One region of the Cronobacter muytjensii ATCC 51329 genome, then DNA from elsewhere that is predicted to be linked to it. Evidence: predicted binding sites of a transcription regulator. Region 1 holds the regulator's gene; each other region holds the start of a gene.
The links. Region 1 encodes PhoB, which activates phosphate uptake and scavenging genes when phosphate is short. Its sites were predicted from a motif close to CTGTCATAAAACTGNCNNAT; they were not measured.
Positions count from the first base shown of each region.

Region 2: the regulator PhoB is predicted to act here: its motif matches at 4,996-5,015, upstream of AFK63_RS09130 (esterase-like activity of phytase family protein).
Region 3: the regulator PhoB is predicted to act here: its motif matches at 3,859-3,878, upstream of glpT (glycerol-3-phosphate transporter).

Region 1 is NZ_CP012268.1:2,970,524-2,978,049, forward strand. It holds gene brnQ (branched-chain amino acid transporter carrier protein BrnQ) at 1-540, opposite strand, end outside; gene phoR (phosphate regulon sensor histidine kinase PhoR) at 937-2,250, opposite strand; gene phoB (phosphate response regulator transcription factor PhoB) at 2,273-2,962, opposite strand; gene sbcD (exonuclease subunit SbcD) at 3,161-4,375, shown strand; gene sbcC (exonuclease subunit SbcC) at 4,372-7,521, shown strand.
Region 2 is NZ_CP012268.1:1,964,920-1,972,445, reverse strand. It holds gene AFK63_RS09155 (cytochrome c) at 1-122, shown strand, start outside; gene AFK63_RS09150 (DMSO/selenate family reductase complex A subunit) at 285-2,666, shown strand; gene AFK63_RS09145 (DMSO/selenate family reductase complex B subunit) at 2,653-3,282, shown strand; gene AFK63_RS09140 (dimethyl sulfoxide reductase anchor subunit family protein) at 3,275-4,111, shown strand; gene AFK63_RS09135 (4Fe-4S binding protein) at 4,111-4,959, shown strand; gene AFK63_RS09130 (esterase-like activity of phytase family protein) at 5,060-6,415, shown strand; gene AFK63_RS09125 (methyl-accepting chemotaxis protein) at 6,479-7,526, opposite strand, start outside.
Region 3 is NZ_CP012268.1:1,009,373-1,016,898, reverse strand. It holds gene nrdB (class Ia ribonucleoside-diphosphate reductase subunit beta) at 1-939, shown strand, start outside; gene yfaE (class I ribonucleotide reductase maintenance protein YfaE) at 941-1,195, shown strand; gene glpQ (glycerophosphodiester phosphodiesterase) at 1,333-2,388, opposite strand; gene glpT (glycerol-3-phosphate transporter) at 2,398-3,750, opposite strand; gene AFK63_RS04745 (nicotinamide mononucleotide deamidase-related protein YfaY) at 4,082-5,278, opposite strand; gene AFK63_RS04740 (YfaZ family outer membrane protein) at 5,371-5,913, opposite strand; gene AFK63_RS04735 (sensor histidine kinase) at 6,056-7,492, opposite strand; gene tctD (transcriptional regulator TctD) at 7,473-7,526, opposite strand, start outside.

The DNA.
Region 1 (7,526 bases):
GGCCTCTGTCGCCACGCTGATATCGCCCGCCGGCCAGAGAATGGCCGCGACCGACAGCACCACCAGCGCGATGATTTTCAGCGGCGCCAGAAAGTTGCCCACGGTATCCAGCAGTTTGCCCGGATAGAGCGAGACCAGGATCACCAGCGCGAAATAGACCAGGCTGTAAATCAGCAGCGGCAGCGCGCCGTCGCCGGTCAGTGGCGCAATGCCCACTTCGAACGACACGGTGGCGGTACGCGGCGTCGCGAACAGCGGCCCTACCGCCAGGTAGCAGACGGTCGCCAGCAGAATACCCGCCACGCGGCCGATCGGATGGCTCAGGCTGTCAACGCCGCCGCCGACCTTCGCCAGCGCCACCACGGTCAGCACAGGCAGACCAACAGCGGTTATCAGAAAGCCGATCGCCGCCGTCCACACATGCGGACCGGCCTGCAAACCAACCATAGGAGGGAAAATGATGTTACCCGCGCCGACGAACAGCGCAAAGGTCATAAACCCCAGTGCGATAATGTCGCGCGATTTTAACTGATGGGTCATAAGATTTACTGCCTGTGGATGTGGTGTTGAAATAAATATTTTTTACCGTCAGTTGCCTGACGAAAACGCGGCTATTTCAGACGGCGACAGCGGGATATGCTTCCCGATTACGCTGGCGAAGAATTGTTTTTCAGTTTACCACGCAAAAACAGTCGGTCTGGCAATAGCAGGGGCGCAATTTAAACGCTTATAACGTTTAAAGGCAAGACGGGATCGTAAAACCAGACCTTTATGCCAGATCTAAGTTTCGGGGCAGTGATAAAATCTAATTTCCTAAAAAACCTCCGGCGATTCGCGCGAGCAAAAAAGCAACAAACGATGTAAAAAGCGCTGCAAGGTGGATAAAAAATGAATAAGGCCAGCTTATGGCTGGCCCCGGAAAGCAGACGTGACGAGTTACACTACAGAAACCGCTTTGGCAGGCGCGGCGGCAATGAGTCTTTCCGGCAGCAGAAACGAAAACGTCGTTCCTTTGCCGGGCGTACTTTCAATCTCCAGTCGCGCGTCATGATGCGTCAGCGCGTGTTTTACAATCGCGAGTCCTAACCCGCTACCGCCGGTCTGGCGCGAGCGCGCTTTGTCCACCCGGTAAAAGCGCTCCGTCAGGCGAGGAATATGCTCCGCCGCGATCCCAGGCCCGGTATCCGACACGCTAAAGCGCGCGCCATGCGGCGTGTGCTCCCAGCGCACCGTGATATGCGTGCCCGCAGGCGTATGGTTCACCGCGTTATAGACCAGGTTGGAAATCGCGCTGCGCAACTGCTCATCGTTGCCAAGCACTTTAAGCTGTGGTTCCACCTCAAACGTAAAGGTATGCTTCTGCTGGCTGAGCGTCTGCGCTTCGCGCTCCACGACACGCAGCATCATCGGCACATCGATGGTTTCGTTGAGCTGCATCGCGGGCGCCGCCTCGATTTTCGACAGCGTCAGTAGCTGTTTTACCAGGCCTTCCATCCGGTAGGTTTGCTCGCGCATGGTATGCAGCGCTTTTTCACGCAGCGGCCCTTCGAGCGTCTGCTCATGCATCATCTCAAGATAGCCCTGCAACACGGTCAGCGGCGTGCGCAACTCATGGCTGACGTTTGCAAAGAAGTTGCGTCGCGCGCCTTCGAGCTGATGCATCTGTGTGACATCGCGCGCCACCATCAGCAACTGCTCTTCACTGTATGGCATCACGCGAAACTCAAGATGACGCCCGTTATTGAGCACCAGATGCAGCGGTCGGTTGAAATCCTGGCCGCGCAGATAGCTGGTGAACTCCGGGTAGCGCAGAAGGTTAAGGATGTTCTGCCCGTTATCGTCGGGCCACCGCAGGCCAAGCAGCTGTTGCGCAAGACCGTTACACCAGAAGATGGCGCCCTCTTCCGTGGTCAGCACCACGGCGTCCGGCAGCGATTCCGCGCCGCTGCGAAAGCGTTTGATAAGATTGCCCAGCTCACGGCGACGCTTTTTATTGCGCAACTGCATCTGGTGCAGCCCGTAGAGCAGCGGCTCCCAGCTGCCGCTGCCAGGCGGCGGCGTCATGCTGCGATCCACCCACAGCCACCAGGAAAGGCGCAGCAGATTCCAGAAATGCCAGATGAGCAATCCGGTCACTGCCGCCAGTAAAAACCATGCCAGATAGCCGAATATCGCCCCGAGAACCAGCGCCGGAATACAGCTAAGCAACAGCTCCAGCACCAGTCTTTTCCATGACAGCCGTTCCAGCACGCGTCACACTCCTGTTTTGGGTTTAAAAACGGGTCGAGAACCGATAACCCGTACCGCGCACCGTTTGTACCATTCTGTCATGACCGCTATGTTCCAGCGCCTTGCGCAGGCGGCGGATATGCACATCGACAGTGCGATCTTCCACATACACATTCGTACCCCAGACGTGGTTCAGCAGCTGTTCGCGGCTGTAAACGCGCTCCGGGTGCGTCATAAAGAAGTGTAACAGTTTGAATTCCGTTGGCCCCATGTCGAGGGGATTTTCGCCGGTCATCACGCGGTGCGATGATGGATCGAGACTTAAGCCCTGCATTTCAATGACTTCATCCACCGCCATCGGGGAGATGCGGCGCATGACGGCTTTGATGCGCGCCACCAGTTCTTTCGGGGAGAACGGCTTGGTAATGTAATCATCCGCGCCCGTTTCCAGACCGCGTACGCGATCTTCTTCTTCGCCGCGCGCGGTCAGCATCACGACCGGGATCTCGCGAGTCAGCGCTTCGCGTTTGATATGTTTAATAAACTGGATCCCCGATCCGCCAGGCAGCATCCAGTCCAGCAAAATCAGATCCGGCCAGGGCTCATTGAGTTGATTCACCGCACTGTCATAATCTTCCGCTTCCACCGGCTGGAAGCCATTTTGTTCCAGTACGAAGCATACCATCTCGCGGATAGGTGCTTCATCTTCAACGACCAGAATACGTCTCGCCATGATTAGCCCTGTTAAATAAAGTAAACAGAATGTAATGCGGCGCCATTATGCGTCAGATTTATGACAGATTTATGAAAAAGATGACCGTAAGATGACCTGTCAGCGCAGGCGAAAAAACCGCGCGGCGCGACGAAACAGGACACTCGCCGTACCGGATGTTTATAATCCCCTTCTCGCTTTTTCGCCACAGGGCATCCCATGCGTATTCTGCATACCTCAGACTGGCATCTTGGTCAAAATTTTTATGCCAAAAGCCGCGCCGCCGAGCATGAAGCCTTTCTCGACTGGCTCCTCGGCGCTGCCATCGAGCATCAGGTGGACGCGATTATCGTCGCAGGCGACATTTTTGATACCGGCGCGCCGCCGAGCTATGCGCGCGAGCTCTACAACCGCTTTGTCGTCAAACTGCAGGCGACGAACTGTCCGCTTATCGTGCTGGGCGGCAACCACGATTCGGTGGCGACGCTGAATGAATCCCGCGAGCTGCTCGCCTGCCTTAACACGCAGGTGATCGCCAGCGCCCGGCTGACGCCGGAAAGTCAGGCCACCTTATTATACCGGCGCGACGGCGAGCCCGGCGCGGTGCTCTGCCCCATTCCGTTTTTGCGCCCGCGCGATGTGCTGCGCAGCCTTAGCGGCCAGTCGGGGCGCGAAAAACAGCAGCAACTGCTGGAGGCCATCAGCCAGCACTATCAACAGTGCTACGAGGCCGCCTGCCAGCTTCGCGGCGAGCGTAATCTGCCGATTATCGCCACCGGCCATCTCACGACCGTCGGCGTGACGAAAAGTGACGCGGTACGCGACATCTATATAGGCACGCTCGACGCGTTTCCGGCGGATCGCTTTCCGCCCGCCGATTACATCGCGCTTGGCCATATCCACCGCGCCCAGAAGGTCGCGGGCTGCGAGCATATCCGCTACAGCGGCTCGCCGATTGCGCTGAGCTTTGATGAAACCGGCAAAGAGAAAAGCGTGTTTCTGGTGGAGTTCGCCGACGGCAAACTGCGCGACGTCACGGCGCTCCCGGTGCCGGTCAGCCAGCCGCTGGCGGTCTTAAAAGGCAGCCTGGCGTCCATCACCGCCCAGCTCGAACAGTGGCGCGACGCGCCCGACGAGCCGAAAGTCTGGCTCGATATTGAAATTGACACCGGAGAGTTCCTGCACGACATGCACCGCCAGATAAGCCAGCTTACCGAAAGCCTGCCGGTGGAAGTCGTCCTGCTGCGTCGCAGCCGCGAGATGCGCGAGCGCGCACTTGGCACGCTCAGCACTGAAACCCTCAGCGAACTGGGCGTGGAAGAAGTGTTTGAGCGCCGCCTGGATCTGGAAGCGCTGGAAGAACCAGAGCGGGCGCGGCTGCGCACGCTGTTCGCCCGCACGCTGGAGAGCCTGCACGAGGAAGACGAGGCATGAAAATCTTAACCCTGCGGCTGAAAAACCTGAATTCACTCAAAGGCGAATGGAAAATCGACTTCACCGCCGAGCCGTTCGCCAGCAACGGACTGTTCGCCATTACCGGCCCGACCGGCGCGGGCAAAACCACGCTGCTTGACGCCATCTGCCTTGCGCTCTATCACCGCACGCCGCGTCTGAACGCGCTGTCGCAAAGCCAGAACGATTTAATGACCCGCGACACCGCCGAATGTCTGGCGGAGGTGGAGTTTGAAGTTAAAGGCGTCGCCTGGCGCGCGTTCTGGAGCCAGAGCCGCGCCCGCGGCCAGCCGGACGGCAATTTACAGGCGCCGCGCGTGGAGCTTGCGCGCTGTGACGATGGCAAAATCGTCGCCGATAAAATCAAAGACAAACTTGACCGCATCGCCGCGCTGACCGGGCTGGATTATGACCGTTTCACCCGATCGATGATGCTCTCGCAGGGGCAGTTCGCCGCGTTTCTCAACGCCGAGGCCAAAGCCCGCGCCGAACTGTTAGAAGAGCTCACCGGCACTGAAATCTACGGCCAGGTCTCCGCGCGTATTTTCGAACAGCATAAGGAAGCGCGCAGCCAGCTTGAGAAGCTCGAATCCCAGGCGCAGGGCGTGACGCTTCTGGATGACGCGCAGCGCGAAAGCCTTACCAGAGGTTTGCAGGCGCTTACTGACGATGAAAAAACGCAACTGGCGCAGCAGCGTCAGCTCCAGCAACAGCATCTGTGGCTGACGCAGCGCACCGCGCTCGCCGCCGCGCTTGAGGCGGCGCGTCAGGGCGTGGCGCGGGCGGAACAGGCATTGCAGGAGGCCGCCCCGCAGCTTGCAAAACTGGAGGCGGCGCTGCCCGCCGAAAAACTGCGTCCGGCCTGGCTGCGCTGCCAGGAGCTTGAGACCTCGCTTGCCGCGACCCAGCGCCAGCACGAAGAAGTGAGCGTTCGCTTACAGGAAAGCGCCCAGCGCCGCCGGGAGATCCGCCAGGCGGCGGCGGAACAGGCGCAGATCCGCGCAGACGACCTCGCCCGGGTCGCCCGCTGGCTCACGGAACACGACCGCTACCGCCTCTGGAGCAGCGAACTGGCGGGCTGGCGCGCCGTGCTGGCGCAGCAAAAACGCGACAGCCAACAGATACGGGCGCTTAACGACAGTCTCGCCGCCACCCGGCGCAAGCGCGACGCGCTGCCGGACGCCGGGCTTTTCCTCACCCCTGAAGATGTTGCTCAGGCGCTCTCGACGCTCAACGAACAGCGCCCGCTGCGCCAGCAACTGGCAACGCTCCAGTCGGCTTTTGCGCCGCTGATGCGCCGTAAAGCGCGCCAGCAGGAGGGCTTTGTCGCGCTGCAAACGCAAATCCAGCAGCTGGAGCAGCAGCTTGCGCAAAAGCGTCAGGATTACAAAACCAAACAGGACGAGGTGGCCCGAGCAAAAGCGGTCTGCGAGCTGGAGCAGCGCATCGCAAGTCTGGTCGAAGAGCGCGCGCGCCTGCAGCCTGGCAGCCCCTGCCCGCTCTGCGGCGCGACCGAACACCCGGCGGTGGAGGCGTATCAGGCGCTGAAACCCGACGCCAGCCGCCTGCGGCTCACGCAACTGGAGCAAGAAAAAGAACAGCTTGGCGCGGAGGGCGCGGCGCTGCGCGGCCAGCTCGACGCGCTGATAAGACAGCGCCAGCAACAGGAAAACGAAGCGACAAGCCTGCTGGAAGAGGAGCAAGCGCTCACGTCGCAGTGGCAGACGCTCTGCGCCGCCGCCGCGATCAACGCGATGCCGGGCGAGGATATCACGCCGTGGCTTGACGAGCAGACACAGCGCGAGCAGCAGTTGCAACTGCTGCGCGAACGCCAGACGCTGGAGGCGGCCATCGACAGCGCGCAGCGCCAGCTCACCGCGCTTGAAAGCGCGTATCAGACCCAGCAGGAGACACTGCGCGCCCAGCTGGCGGCATTGTCGCTGGCCGAGCCGGACCACGACGACCCGGCGCCGTGGTTCGCCGCGCGCGAAGAAGAGGCGACACGCTGGCAACAGGAGCACGATCGCCAGCAACGCCTGCGCGAGCAGCTCACGGCCTGCGAAAATCTCCTTACTCTGCTGCCGGAGGATGGCGACGCGCAGGCGGCCGCCACGCCGGTGGACGACCTGCCGCGTGCAGGCCATCAGGCTCATACGCTCTGCCTGTCGCTGGAAGCCCAGTGGCAGACGCTCGGCGCGCAGCTTGAGCAGGAGCGCGCGCGTTATCAAACCGCTTGCCGCGCGTTTGACGAGGCGCTCGCCGCCAGCCCGTTCGCGGATAAAACGGCGTTCTTCGCCGCTTTGCTGGATGACGCGACGCTGCGCGCGCTTGAGGCGTTAAAACAGCGGCTGGCGCGCGAGCGGGAGGCGCAGCAGACGCTGTTTACGCAGGCGCAACAGGCGCTGGAGCACCATCTTAACGCGCGCCCGGCCACGCTTGACGACACGGCGGATGCGCGTCAGAGCGAGGCGGCGCTGGCGCTTATCGCTGAGCGATTACGTGATAATACGACGCGTCAGGGCGAGCTGCGCCAGCAGCTGCGCCAGGATGAAGAGAACCGCGCGCGGCTCGCCTCCTTGCTCGGGCTGATTGACGAGGCGCGGCGCGAGGCCGACGAATGGGGGCAGCTCAACCATCTGGTCGGCTCCCAGAAAGGCGATAAGTTCCGTAAATTCGCCCAGGGGCTGACGCTGGATAACCTGGTGTGGCTTGCTAACAACCAGTTGACGCGTCTGCATGGCCGCTATCTGCTGAAGCGGAAGCTGAGCGAAGACCTGGAGCTTGAAGTGGTCGACACCTGGCAGGCGGACGCGGTGCGCGATACCCGTACGCTCTCCGGCGGCGAGAGTTTCCTGGTAAGCCTCGCGCTGGCGCTGGCGCTTTCGGATCTGGTCAGCCATAAAACCCGCATCGATTCGCTGTTCCTCGATGAGGGCTTCGGCACGCTGGACGCGCAGACGCTCGACACCGCGCTGGATGCCCTGGACGCGCTGAACGCCAGCGGCAAAACCATCGGCGTCATCAGCCACGTTGAGGCGATGAAAGAGCGTATTCCGGTGCAGATTAAAGTCAGGAAGATTAACGGACTCGGCGTGAGCCGGCTGGCGCGGGAGTATCAGGTCGACTGACAAAA
Region 2 (7,526 bases), 1.0 Mb from region 1:
CGCTCAGCGACCAGGACGCGGCGGATGTCACCAACTATATTCGCGGCAGCTTCGGCAACGACGCCGCGCCGGTGACGCCGGATGATGTCAAAGAGGCCCGCGAGTGGCAGCATAACGAGTAACGCACACGACGCCGCCTTTACGGCGGCGCTTTTTTCTGGTTTCCGCCCACCCGTTTTTCTGAAACTTTCCGCTACGCGCCGTTCAGTTTTTTCCCATTGATACTCATCAAGCTTTCCCACCCAGGGGCTTTGCAGAATACGCCCTTTTGATGAGGGAGCATGATGAAACCAGTAACCAAAAAGGATGAACCTGGCGAGGGCGGGCTGTCGCGGCGCGACTTTCTGCTCGCCACGTCGGCGCTTGCGGCCGCGCCGCTGTTTAGCGCCGCAGGCACGGCGCATGCGATGCCAGCCCGCGACACGACGCCTGCCGAAACCCTGGTACCGACCTGCAGCACCTTCGACTGCGGCGGCAAGTGCGATATTCGCGCCCACGTGCAGGACGGCGTGGTCACACGTATTTCCACCTGCCCGGATAACGAGGTTGACCCGGACATGCCGCTGATGCGCGCCTGCGTTCGCGGGCGCGGCTACCGACAGTTCGTTTATCACCCCGATCGGCTGAAATACCCGATGAAGCGCGTCGGCAAGCGTGGCGAAGGCAAATTCGCGCGTATCAGCTGGGACGAGGCGACGACGCTGATTGCCGACAATTTGCAGCGTATTACCGAAAAATATGGCCCGGCGTCGCGCTTTATGCACACCGACACGGCGGTGTCCGGCGGCGCGTTTTCCGGCGATAAAATGGCGCGCCGGCTGCTTAACCTGACCGGCGGTTATCTGGAGTCTTACCACTCCGTCAGCATGGGCAACACCGCGGCGGCCACGCCGTATACCTACGGCACCGCCGCCAGCGGCAGTTCGCTTGATACGCTCACAGAGACGAAGCTTGTGATCCTCTGGGGTCATAACCCCAACGAAACCATCTTCGGCCATACCAATCACTACTTTCAGCAGATGAAGCGCAACGGCACGCGGTTTATTGTGGTCGATCCGCGTTACTCCGACACTGTGGCGTCGCTTGCCGACCAGTGGGTGCCGCTGCTGCCCACCACCGATAACGCGCTGATGGACGCGATGATGTATGTCATCGTCAGTGAAAATCTGCATGACAGCGCCTTTATTGCGCGCTACGCCATAGGCTTTGATGAAAGCACGATGCCGGAAGGCGTACCGGCGGGCGAATCGCTGACGGCGTATCTCTTCGGTAACAAAGACGGCGTGGCGAAAACGCCGGAGTGGGCGGAGCGCATCACTCGTGTTCCCGCACACACCATCCGCCAGCTGGCGCGCGACTACGCCACCACGAAACCGGCGGCGCTGATCCAGGGCTGGGGCCCACAGCGGCATATCTGCGGCGAGCGCACCGCGCGCGGTTCCACGCTGCTCGCCACCATCACCGGCAACGTCGGCGTGAAAGGCGGCTGGGCGGCGGGCTACGGCGGCATTGGCAACCGGCTCTTCTGCGCCGATCCGTACAACGTGCCAAACCCGGTCACGGCGAAAATCTCCATCATGAACTGGGTACAGGCCTGCGACGACGCGCAACAGGTAACGCCGGAATGCGGCCTGAAAGGCGCCGAAGCGCTCAGCAGCACGATTAAATTTATCTTCAACCTTGCCGGCAACTATCTGGCGAATCAGAACCCCGATATCAACCAGACCGTGAAAGTGCTGGAGGATGAAAGCAAGGTGGAGTTTATCGTGGTGAGCGATCTCTTCCTGACGCCGAGCGCCCGCTATGCCGATCTGCTGCTGCCGGAAACCAGCTTTATGGAGCGCTGGAATATTGGCGAAACCTGGGGTACCGGCAACTATCTGCTGCTGTCGCAAAAGCTGGTGGAGCCGCAGTTTGAGCGGCGCTCGGACTACGACTGGCTACGTGACGTCGCGCGCAAGCTCGGCATTGAGGCGCGTTTTAGCGAAGGGCGCAGTGAAAAACAGTGGGTAGAACATATCTGGGAGAAAACGCGCGAGGCGCTGGCGGACCGCGAGCTGCCGGATTTCGCCGGGCTGTGTCAAAACCCGCACGTGTACCTTAAAGCGCCGCCTTACGTGGCGTTTGAGGCGAATATTCGCGACCCGGAAAATCATCCGTTCCCGACGCCCTCCGGCAAAATTGAGATCTTCTCGAAACGGCTCTGGGAGATGAATCATCCGGAGATCCCGGCGCTCTCCCATTATGTCCCCGCGCAGGAGGGGCCGCAGGACGCATTACGCGCTAAATACCCGCTGCAACTCATCACCTGGAAAGGGAAAAAGCGCGCCAACTCCACGCAGTACGCCAACCCGTGGCTTCAGGAGGTGCAGCGCCAGCAGCTCTGGATCAACCCGCAAGACGCGCAGGCGCGCAACATCCGGCAAGGCGACATGGTGCGGGTTTATAACGATCGCGGCGTGGTGCAAATCCCGGCGGAAGTAACGCCGCGCATCATTCCCGGCGTGGTGGCGATGCAGGCAGGCGCCTGGTGGCAGCCTGACGCGCAGGGCGTCGATAACGGCGGCTGCCCGAACGTGCTTACCAGCGCGCGCATTACCCCGCTTGCCAAAGGCAATGCCCATCAAACCCTGCTGGTCGAGGTTACCAAACATGAGTCAGTTTAAGGAATATCCCCCGGTCAGCGAGGAGCAACTGGGCTTTTTTATCGACTCGTCGCGCTGTTCAGGCTGCAAAGCCTGTCAGGTGGCGTGCAAAGACAAAAATAATCTGGAGGTCGGACGCCGCTACCGCCGCGTCTACGAGGTGCACGGCGGCGGCTTCACGCCGACGGGCGAGGGCGGGCTTATCCATAACGTCTTCACGTATACCTTGTCTGTCTCCTGCAACCACTGCGCGGACCCCATCTGCACCCGCAACTGCCCGACCACCGCGATGCATAAGCGCCCCGGCGACGGCATCGTGCGGGTCAACACCGATAAATGCGTCGGCTGCGGCTATTGCGCCTGGTCATGCCCTTACGGCGCGCCGCAGCGCAATACCCAGACCGGGCAGATGTCGAAATGCGATTTCTGCGTCGACCGGCTCGCGCAGGGCCAGGTGCCGGTGTGCGTCGCCACCTGTCCGCTCGGCGCTATTCAGTTCGGGCCCATCTCCCGGCTTCGCGCGCGTTACGGCACCTTAAGCGAGGTGAAAGGGCTGCCGCCCTCATCCCTCACAACGCCAAATCTGGTCATAAAACCGCATCAGGGCGCGCAGCAAGAGGAACAACACGATGCATGAGTTTCCGTTAGTGCTTTTCACGCTACTGATGCAGGGCGCCGTGGGCGTGATGCTGATGCTCTGTCTCACCGCCGGGCTGATGCCGCGCGCAGGCCACATGACGCTTGTCACGCTGCCCGCGCTGCTTGGCGTGGGGGTCGCGGCCGGGCTCGGACTGCTGGCCTCGACGCTGCATCTTGGCTATCCGCTGAACGCCTTTAACGCGCTGCGCCACCTCTCCAGCTCCTGGCTTAGCCGGGAAATAGCGCTCGCGGGCGTGTTTATGGCGCTGCTTGGCATCAGCGTGCTGCTCCTGATGATGAAACGCCGCGCGCCGTGGCCGCTGCTGTGGCTTGTCACGCTGGCGGGGCTTGCCGATATTGCCGCGATGGCGTCGATTTACTGCCACGCGTCGGTGGTCACCTGGCAGCACGTCAACACCTGGGCGATGTTTTTGGGCTCGGTGGTGGTGACGGGGGCTTCGATCACGTTGCTGCGCCTCGCGCTCCGTCCGCTGTTTAATGCGCAGACCGCGCAGGCGCTCAGCCGACGCCTTTCGCTGCTGGCGCTGACGGCGGTACTGATTCGGCTGCTGGTGCAGCCAGCGTACGATCACTTCCTGGCGCATGCCGTGGTGCCGGTGACGTTTCCGCTGCAGTCGCTGGCGGCGTTTGACGCCAGCGCCGGGCTGCGGCTGGCGGGCTGGTGCTGCTCGGTGGGGGGCGCGCTGCTGCTGATGGTCAACCTGACGCGCCCGCACGGCGCGCGCAGCGGCCAGACGACCAACTGCCTGCTTCTCCTGTTGGGCGAGCTGCTGCTGCGCCTGGCGTTTTTTTGCATCAACGTCTGATGAAGCTCATTGATACCTTCGCGCCCGCCCCACCCGGAGTGGGCGCACGCTGCGCCAGAAAACGGCTGCGCCGCAGCCGCTGTGAGCATTGCGTCGCGCGCTGTCCGACCGGCGCGCTGGCGTGGCGCGACGGCGATATCCATCTGCTGGCCGAGCGTTGCACGGGCTGCGGCATCTGCCTGTTTGTCTGTCCGGCGGACGCGCTGGAAAACCTTGCGCCGTTGCGGCGTCACTACCGCGACGGGGTTTTACTCGGCCCGTTTACGCTGCCGGTGGCCGTCGGGGAGCTGTTACTGTGGCATACGCATTACGGCATTCGTGCGGTCGCAGTGGATCTCACGTTGTTTCCGCACTGGCTGCAACCGCTTGCCGAACTCAACCTGCGGCTGCGCGAGCGCGGCGAGCCGGGCTGGAGATGTTTGCCAGCCACGCAGATGCCAGGCGAGACGACGCGCCGTTGGCTGCGCGGCGAGGGTGGACGCGTGCCGCATGACGTCGCGACGCGGTGGGCCGCAGGTGCGCTATGCTCAAAGTATGGCGTTGCGCTGGCGTCATCGCGCTGCCTGTTATGCGGGGCCTGTGGAAAAGTCTGCGTTGCGGGCGCCATCACCTTTAGCGATGAGGCGGTCACGCTCGACCCGGCGCGCTGCACCGGCTGCGGCGATTGCGCGGCAGTCTGTCCGACAGATGCCGTAAGTATTGCGGCTGGCGACACCGGGCCGGTTAGCCGTCAGGCGATTTATCACGCGCGCTGTGAGCGCTGCGGCGAGCCCTGGCGCGCCTGGCGGCAAGACGAAACGAGCTGTCCGCTCTGTCGGCATCACCGCTTTGGCATGCGCGGCGGCTGACGCTGTGACCTGCTGAATCCACACAGGAAAACCGCGCTGTCATTATTCTGTCACGCATGCGCCTTATAACAGTGCCACGACAAATCCGGACTCAAAAATAATGAAAATCAAACCCCTTGCGCTGCTTTTCACCGCCGTGTTCCCGCTCAGCTCCCTGGCCGCCGCGCCGCAGGTGGAACGCTTTGTGGTCACGTTTCCGCAGGAAGATCACGTGGTCTATTCCGGCAACTACGCCAGCGCGTTTCCTGACGGTCTGCCGGTCGGCGTGGGCTCCGGCCTGCTGTTTTTGCGTAAAGAGGGCGATGACCTGATTTTCGCGACCGTCACCGATCGCGGCCCGAACGCCGACTCGCCGAAAATGGGCAAGCAGGAGTCGAAAATTTTCGCAAGCCCCGAGTATACGCCGCTGATGATGACCATCCGCGTCAGCAAAGATAACGCGCAGGCAAGCGACCCGATGCCGCTGCATGACGAGCAGGGCAATATCAGCGGCCTGCCGCTGCCCGCCGGGCTTATCGGCGCCACCAATGAACTGGCGCTGAACGATGCGTTGCAAACGCTGGCTGGAGATAAGCGCGGGCTTGATACCGAGGGCATCACGCCGGACGGCAAAGGCGGTTACTGGCTCTGCGACGAATATGGCCCGTTTATCATTAACGTCGACGCCAGCGGCGCGATTATCGCCAAACATGGCCCGCAGGCGGGCAAGGGTGAAGAGGGCGTGGCGGGCGGTCTGCCGAATATCCTGAAATGGCGTCAGCCTAATCGCGGTTTCGAAGGGCTGACCCGTATGCCGGACGGTCGCATTATCGCGGCGGTGCAGAGCACGCTGGATATCGACGGCAAAACCAAAAACACTGCGCGATTCACGCGTCTGGTGAGTTTCGACCCGGCGACCGGCAAAACCGCGATGTATGGCTATCCGATTGACATCGACGTCTATAAAAAAGCCAAAGATGCCAAAATCGGCGATATCGTGGCCCTGGATGACCACCGCATTCTGCTCATTGAACAGGGCGGCGATAAAAACAAAACCATGCGCAACCGCGTTTATGTGGTGGATTTGAGCAACGCTACCGATCTGAGCGCCCTGGATAACACCCAGCCGCCGGAATTCGACGATGCCGATAAACTCAACGCGCGCGGCGTGAAACTTGCCAGTAAAACCCTGGCGGTGGACTTGCGCGAGGCGGGCTGGCAGCAGGAGAAAGCCGAAGGGCTGGCGCTTATCGATTCGCAAACCATTGCTGTCATTAATGACAACGACTTCGGGCTGCAATCGGAACTGCTGGAGCCGCAGGGCGATAAAAAAGAGATGGACGATTATAACGTGGACGGCCAGGGCCATCTGACGCTCGATGGCCAGCCGGTCGCGAGCAAAATCGGCGTGAAGCCGCTGGAAAAACCCGCCTCGCAAAATGAGCTGTGGGTTATCAAACTCGACAAGCCTTTGTAAGCGTAATAAAAAAAGGCAGGCCACTGGCCTGCCTTTACGCTTTCCCGTCAGGCTTTTCTCGACTTAGTTCAGCCTGAACACCGCCACGGCCTGATTCAGCAGCTGCGACTGCTCTTTCAGAGAGTGAGCGGCAGCGGAGGCTTCTTCCACCAGCGCGGCGTTCTGCTGGGTGACGGAATCCATCTGCGCCACGGCCTGGTTAATCTGCTCAATCCCACGGCTCTGCTCGCCAGTGGAAAGCGCAATTTCCGACATCAGCTCAGAAACCTGCTTAATCGAGCCGATAATGCGCTTCATGCTCTCGCCTGCGCGCGCGACGCGATCGCTGCCCAGCACCACCTGCTCGCCGGACTGCTCGATAAGCTCTTTGATCTCCTTCGCGGCGACAGAAGAACGCTGCGCGAGGTTACGCACTTCGCTTGCCACCACGGCAAAACCACGACCCTGCTCACCGGCGCGCGCGGCTTCCACCGCCGCGTTCAGCGCCAGGATATTAGTCTGGAAGGCAATATCTTCAATAATGCCGATAATATTATCGATTTTGCTGGAGCTGGACTCTATCTCCTGCATTGATACCACCACTTCCTCAACGATAGCGTTGCCTTCCTGCGCGGCGCTACGCATATTACCCGCCAGCTTATTAGCCTCGGCGGTATTTTCGGAGGTGTGCTTCACGGTCGAGGTCAGTTGCTCCATGCTGGCGGCGGTTTCGCCAAGCGAGGCAGCCTGTTCTTCGGTACGTGCCGAGAGATCGACGTTACCGGCGGCAATCTCTTCGGCGGCGTGCGCCACGCTCTGGCTGGAGTCGCGCACCTGGGCGATGATATTCACCAGCGACAGACGCATCTGCTCCAGCGAGCCGAGCATATCGCCAATTTCATCCTTCGAGCCGGAAAGCACCGGCGTGTGCAGTTCGCCTTCAGCCATCTGCTGGCAGTGAAGACGAGCGGCATCCAGCGGTGCCAGCACGCGCCGTTTGAGCAGAATAAACATTGCGCCAATCAGCAGCGTAAAGAGCAGGGCGAACACCGCGATGGTCACGATGCTGTTCACGAAGCGGTCCTGCGCGTCCTGGTTAAGGCGCTGGGCATATTTCTCGCGGAACGCCAGC
Region 3 (7,526 bases), 2.0 Mb from region 1:
GCGCTGCCAGAGCATGAAAAACACATTTTCATCAGCAACCTGAAATACCAGACGCTGCTCGACTCCATCCAGGGCCGTAGCCCGAACGTGGCGCTGCTGCCGCTGATCTCCATCCCGGAGCTGGAAACCTGGGTGGAAACCTGGGCGTTTTCCGAGACCATCCACTCGCGCTCTTACACCCATATCATCCGCAATATCGTCAACGATCCGGCGGTGGTGTTTGACGACATTGTTACTAACGAGCAGATCTTAAAGCGCGCCGAAGGCATCTCGCACTACTACGACGACCTGATCGAGATGACCAGCTACTGGCATCTGCTGGGCGAAGGAACCCACAGCGTCAACGGCAAAACCGTGACCGTGAATCTGCATGAGCTTAAGAAAAAGCTCTACCTGTGCCTGATGAGCGTCAATGCGCTGGAAGCGATCCGCTTCTACGTCAGCTTCGCCTGCTCCTTCGCCTTCGCCGAGCGCGAGCTGATGGAAGGCAATGCCAAAATTATCCGTCTTATCGCCCGTGACGAAGCGCTGCACCTTACCGGCACTCAGCATATGCTGAACCTGATGCGCAGCGGCGAGGACGATCCGGAAATGGCTGTGATCGCCGAAGAGTGCAAACAGGAGTGCTATGACCTGTTCGTGCTGGCCGCGCAGCAGGAGAAAGAGTGGGCGGAATACCTGTTCCAGGGCGGTTCGATGATCGGTCTGAACAAAGACATTCTGTGCCAGTACGTCGAGTACATCACCAACATCCGTATGCAGGCGGTGGGCCTGGATCTGCCGTTCAAGACCCGCTCCAACCCAATCCCGTGGATCAACACCTGGCTTGTGTCTGATAACGTGCAGGTGGCGCCGCAGGAAGTGGAAGTGAGCTCTTATCTGGTCGGCCAGATCGATTCAGAAATCGACCACGACGATCTGAGCAGCTTCCAGCTCTGATATGGGTCGTATTACGCTTCGCGTGACGGGCACCGAGCTGTTGTGCCCGGACGAACATCCTTCTCTGCTGGTGGCGCTGGAGTCACACGCGGTGACGGTAGAATACCAGTGCCGCGAGGGCTATTGCGGTTCCTGTCGGTGCAAGCTGGTCGCAGGCCAGGTGCAGTGGCTGACCAAACCGCTGGCGTTTATTCAGGAAGGCGAGATATTACCCTGCTGCTGTAAACCGCAGGGCGATATCGAGATTGAAATGTAGTGGCATCAGGTGGCGCAGCGCCTGGCCGGCCTGGATTACCGGGTGTTTTCAATAATGCAGGCCGGGTAAGGCGCAAGCCGCCTCCATCGTGATGGACGGGCCTGTGACGCATCGCCCGCCCCTTACCCGTTCTGACCTCACCTCGCTTTTAAAAATTGCACCGCTTTATCCGGGAAATCGGTAAACAGCCCGTCCACCTCCGCCTTGTGATACAACACGTCATAAAGCTGATTGACGTCCGTGGCGTAATCCGGTAACTGGTCGGCGCGCACCGTATACGGGTGCACCTGCAAATGGCTGTCGTGCGCCTCTTTTGCCATCGCGGTCAGCGTCACCTTCTCTTTCGTCGAGCCTTCCGCCACCAGCATATGGTAATCCGGCCCGATACCGTCGGCGTACTGGGCTATCTGCTTCATCGCGCCCGGCTTAAACATCCAGTCGTAGCTGTAGTTTACCCATTTGCCGTCCGGCTGCTTCTGCTGGGTTTCGTTCCAGTCGCTGTAGGCGATAAGCTGCACCAGCTTCAGATCCATCTTAAGCTTCGGCTCCAGCTCGTTCTTAATACGCTTAAGCTCAATGGCGTCAAAACATTGCAAGTAAACCTTATCCTGCTTCGTGGTGTAGCCATATTTTTTCAGAGTATCGAGGGTCTTCGCAGCGATGTCTTTCCCTTCCTGATGATGGAACCACGGCGCTTTGATCTCCGGGTAGATGCCGATGTTTTTGCCGGTAGCGTGGTTCAGCCCCTGCACAAACTCGATCTCTTCTTCAAAAGTATGCACCCGGAAATCCGATTTACCCATCGGGAAACGGCCCGGGAACGTCTGTACTTTTTTGCCGTTGTCCAGCTCAAAGCCTTCGGTAAACCGGAGCGATTTAATCTCCGCAAGCGTAAAGTCGATGGCGTAGTAACGGCCATCTTTGCGCGCGCGATCGGGGAACCGCTCGGCGACATCGGTCACGCGATCCAGATAGTGATCGTGAAGCACCACCAGCTGGTCGTCTTTGGTCATCACCAAATCCTGTTCCAGATAATCGGCGCCCTGCGCGTAGGCCATCGCTTTAGCGGGCAGCGTATGCTCAGGCAGATACCCGCTGGCGCCGCGATGGGCGATAACCAGCTTATCCGCCGCCAGCGCGCCTGCCGACATCACGCCTATCGCCAGCGCCGCCAGCGTCATTTTCAGTGTCATCGGTGCTCCTTATCCGCGTTTCGCCTGCATGTCGTGGTGATGCTTATGCTCACCCACCATCACGATAATCAACAGCAAGACCGCCAGAATGCTGCCGCCGATCATCACCATAAAGCCGCCGTCCCAGCCGAAGAAATCGACGGTGTAACCAACGATGGCGCTCGCCGCGACGGAACCGCCAAGATAGCCGAACAACCCGGTAAAGCCCGCCGCGGTGCCCGCCGCCTTTTTCGGCGCCAGCTCCAGCGCATGCAGGCCAATCAGCATCACCGGGCCGTAAATCAGAAAGCCGATAATAATCATGCACGCCATGTCGACATGCGGGTTGCCCGGCGGGTTGAGCCAGTAAACGATCGTGGCGATGGTCACCAGGGTCATAAAGAACACGCCGGTCGCGCCGCGGTTGCCGCGGAACACTTTGTCCGACATCCAGCCGCAAATCAGCGTGCCGGGGATGCCCGCGTATTCATAGAAGAAATAGGCCCAGGAGGATTTATCCAGCGCGAAATGCTTTACCTCTTTTAAATAGGTCGGCGACCAGTCGAGAATGCCGTAGCGCAGCAGGTACACAAACACGTTGGCGATGGCGATGTACCACAGCAGCTTATTGGGCAGCACATACTGCATGAAAATCTGCTTCGCGGTCAGCTCTTCTTCGTGCTTCTCGTTATAGTCATCCGGATAGTCATTTTTATACGCTTCGATCGGCGGCAGGCCGCAGGATTGCGGCGTATCGCGCATCAGGGCAAAGGCGATAACCGCCACAAGAATTGCGCCGAAGGCGGGCATATACAGCGCGGCGTGCCAGTCGTTAAACCACGCCATGCCGAGCAGAAACAGCAGCGGCGGAATGCCGCCGCCCACGTTATGGGCGCAGTTCCACACCGAAACAATACCGCCGCGCTCTTTCTGCGACCACCAGTGCACCATGGTGCGCCCGCAAGGGGGCCATCCCATGCCCTGGAACCAGCCGCACAGGAACAGCAGTACAAACATCACCATGATGCTGGAGGTCGCCCACGGCACGAAGCCCATAAACAGCATCACCGATGCCGCAAGGATCAGCCCTGCCGGCAGAAAGACGCGCGGATTCGAGCGGTCGGAGACCGAACCCATAATGAATTTCGAGAATCCGTAAGCGATGGAAATGCCAGACAGCGCAAATCCCAGATCGCCGCGCGAAAAGCCCTGCTCCACCAGATACGGCATCGCCAGCGCAAAGTTTTTACGCACCAGATAGTAAGCGGCATAGCCGAAGAAAATTCCCATAAAAATCTGCCAGCGCAGGCGACGATAGTGCGGATCTATCTCGCCCTCAGGCAGCCTTGCGCGATGCGGGGCGGGTTTAAAAATACTTAACATCACTGTCTCCTGCTTATTAGGTATCAAACTATTCGTTTTGTTTATGTTTCCTTAGCGAGCGTGATAGTAGGTAAAAAGGATTATTTATGCTGTGAAACATCGCACAAATTGTTACAGATTTATGACAATCGAACACAAAGGCGCATTTTTACACGCTGTCTTTTTCGGTTTATGCGCGTTTTCTTTCGTTTAGGGTCAAAATAGCAGAAATATGCACCAGGCAGGTGCAGAAGCGTTAATCAGACAGGGGCCGTCAGGCAGCGGAAACCAGAGGCAGAGAAGACAAAAAGTACGCGGGCGCGCGGCGCTGTCGCCCGCGCCCGCCGTAGGGTCAGACGTTTAGCGTTTCGACCACCTGCACCCAGCCCTGGCTTGCAGTCACGTCTTTGCCGTTCAACCAGCGGCGCACCAGCGTCAGCGCCATCATCGCGCAAATCTCCTGGCGGATACGCCGCGCATAGCGACTGGCGTTAAAGCGCAGGCGCACGGCCTGTGTGCCCTGCGGCGTGGTCAGGGCAATATTGAGCTCATCGTCTTCAAAGCTTGCGATACTCAGCGCTAAATCCGCGAGATGGCGGCGGCGGCGATCTCCATTCCAGTGCGCGGTCTGCGCCAGCGTCTCGACCTGCGCGGGCAGCACTTCGCTCGCCAGCAGCGGCGCGTCGGCCTCACTGAGTTGCAGCGCCAGCAGGCCCGCGGTGAACTGCTCGCTCAGGGTAATGCTGAGCTGCTGTTCACGCAGGCAGCGGGCAATCTGCATCGGCAGCGTTTCTGTCCCTTCAAAAATCAGGCTGTCGCCCGCCACTTCACGCACGGTCGGCCAGATAGCCTCCATCTCAGCACGGCGAGAAGCCGGCCCGGTGAGCTTAAGCTCGATAATCGGCGTTGAGGAGCGATAGCCCATCACCACCTCCGGCGGCAGCGTCAGGGTATCGAGCTGTGCGGCGAGATCGCTTTCGGAGCGCCCGAACGTGGTCAGACGCAGACAGAGCGGCGGCTCGGGGAAGGTAAAGCGCGCACGCAGGCGTGGCAGGATCTCATGCTCCACCATCCGTTTAAATTCTGATGGTACGCCGGGGGTGAAGAAAATCAGACAGCGGTTGAGTTTAATGGCGAACCCGCAGGCGGTGCCGACCGGGTTGTCTATCATTTCGCTGCCCGCCGGCAGCAGCGCCTGTTTGCGGTTGCTCGGCGCCATCGCCCGACCGCGCTCCGTGAAAAACCGCTCCATTGTCGCCAGCCAGCCTTCGTGCAGTTCAAGCTCCACGCCCAACGCACGCGCCGCCGCTTCGGCGCTCAGATCGTCGCTGGTCGGCCCCAGGCCACCGTTAACAATGAGGATATCGGCGTGTTGGCTGCGCTCGGTCAGCGCCGCCACCAGCGATTCCAGGCTGTCGCCCACGGTATTGCGCCGGGTTAACGGCAATCCCTGATCAAAAAACAGCGAGGCCAGCCAGGCGGCGTTCGTATCGACAATCTGACCATGCAGCACTTCGTCGCCGGTCGAGAGCATTTCTGTCTGTAGCATTATTTTCTCCGCATGAAGGGAAGGCTTTACTATAGCGCGCAGAGAAAGGAAGGAGGAAAAAAACAGGCGCAGCGGTGGCCGCGCCCGGAAAATCAGAAGCCTGCGCTCACGCCGAGGTACGGGCCGTCAGCCACTTTGCTGTCGCGATCGCCATCTTTACCGGTCATGTTGATATAGCGGTAACCGGCTTCAATGCTGAGAGGACGGAACAGAGAGAAACGCGCGCCCGCGCTCGCTTCCTGGTAATCATTCACGCCGCTGGAGAGCGAATCCGGCGAGTAGTAGTAGTCGCCAAACAGGGAGAAACGCTGCCCGATATCCCAGCGCACGCCGCCGCCGACAGCCGCCGCGTAGCCTTCATCCCCTTCGTTCGGGTTCAGGTAAATCGCCTTGACGCCCGGCGTGACCATAAACGGCCCCAGCGGCATGTTGAAGCCCAGGCCGACGCCGACGATATCGCCGTGATCGTCGTTATGCGCCCAGTTGCCGGTCAGTTGCAGGCCGCTGCTTTCGGTGCCGAAACCTGCGCCCATGTTGGTGTAATGCTCGCCCACCGAGCCGTTAACGCTAATAGCGCTGGCCTGCGTGGCGGCCAGCAGCAGGCTGGCCATCGCTAAACGAAATATGTTTTTCATTCCATGTATCTCAAAAAAAAGAAAAAAGGACCCTGTAAACGCAACGCGGCATTGTACCTGTATCCGGTCTGCAATCAACGTGGCGCGGCCCGCGCGCCGCAATGAGAGGGTAAAAAAGAGAAAACATCTATGCCGAAAAGCATTAAACGCCGCTTTGGCCGGGCGGCGCGCGATGAAGCGGCAACCGCACGCGGACCAGCAATCCGCCGAGCCTGTCGCCGTTGAGCAGTTCCGCGCGGGTACGGTGCCAGCGAGCGATATCATTCACCAGCGCCAGCCCAAGCCCGGCGCCGGGATGCATGCCAGCGTTATCGAGACGGCGAAACGGCGTCAACGCCTGATCGCGCTGGGTCGCGTCGATACCGGGCCCGCTGTCTTCCACTTCAAGCATCGCCTCACCTGCCGCGACGCGCACGCGTACCGTCACCACGCCGTCCGCTGGCGTATATTTCAGCGCGTTATCGAGCAGATTGGCGCACAGCTCCGCCAGCAACAGCGGCTCCGCCAGCACATATACCGGCCCCTCTTCGCCTTCGTACCCCAGATCTACCGGTTTGCTGCGCGCCTGCGGCAGACGCGAGAAGCAGCTTTCACGCGCGGTCGCCACCAGATCGACTTCACAGTGCGCGCGCGTCTCGCCGGGCTCTGGGCGGCGCAGCGTCGCCAGTTGCAACAGGCGTTCGGTCAGGTCAACGGTCTGATCGAGCGTCGCGCTCATGGCCTGTAAGCTCTCCCGCCACTGGGCCGGATCGTCGCTTGCCAGCGCTACCGCGGCCTGGGTTTTCAGCACGGCAAGCGGCGTTTTTAACTGATGAGAGGCATCAGCGCTGAAGCGCTCCTGACGCGCAATCAGCGCGCGCAGGCGGCTGATATAACGGTTAAAGGCGATAATCAGCAGCCGCGTTTCCGACCACGGCAGCAGATCCGGCAGTGGGGTCAGTTCGCCGGGCGAGCGTCTGACCATCAGGCGCGACAGCTTGCGCATCGGCTTTAATACCCGGCGCAGCAGCAGGCCAGCAAGCAACAGCGTCAACAGCACCAGCCCGCCCTGAGAGAGCGCGGATGAGATAAGCAACTGGCGCGCCAGCAGGTGACGCGACTGCAACGTCTCGGCGACGTAAATCTCCGCCATGCCGTTGATGCCGCCCTCGTTAACCGGCTGTAACAGCCGCGCCACGCGAAGTCGCTGACCCTGATAGGTGGCGTGATAAAACCACGCCAGCGCCGGGTAGAGATCGGTGCGCGCCACGCCGCGCGGCATCGCCGGGAGATCGTCATAGCCGGAGATAACCCGCCCGTGGGTGTCCTGCACTTTGTAATAGAGGCGGTCGTTCATGTTGCGCTCGACGCTGTCGAGCACCACCCAGGGCACATCCGCCTGCAGTTCGCCGTGATGCACATTCAGCCGCTCGGCCACGATACGCGCCGAGGCTAACAGCGTGCGATCATACGCCTGGGTCGCGGCGTTCAGCGCGCTGACATAACTGTTTAACGCGGAAAACGCCCACAGCAACAGAAGCGGCAGGCCGAGAAACAGCAGCAGCTTGCCGAGCAGCGATTCAGGGCGCAACCAGCTCATCGCTGCACTCCAGCACATAGCCCAGCCCGCGCAG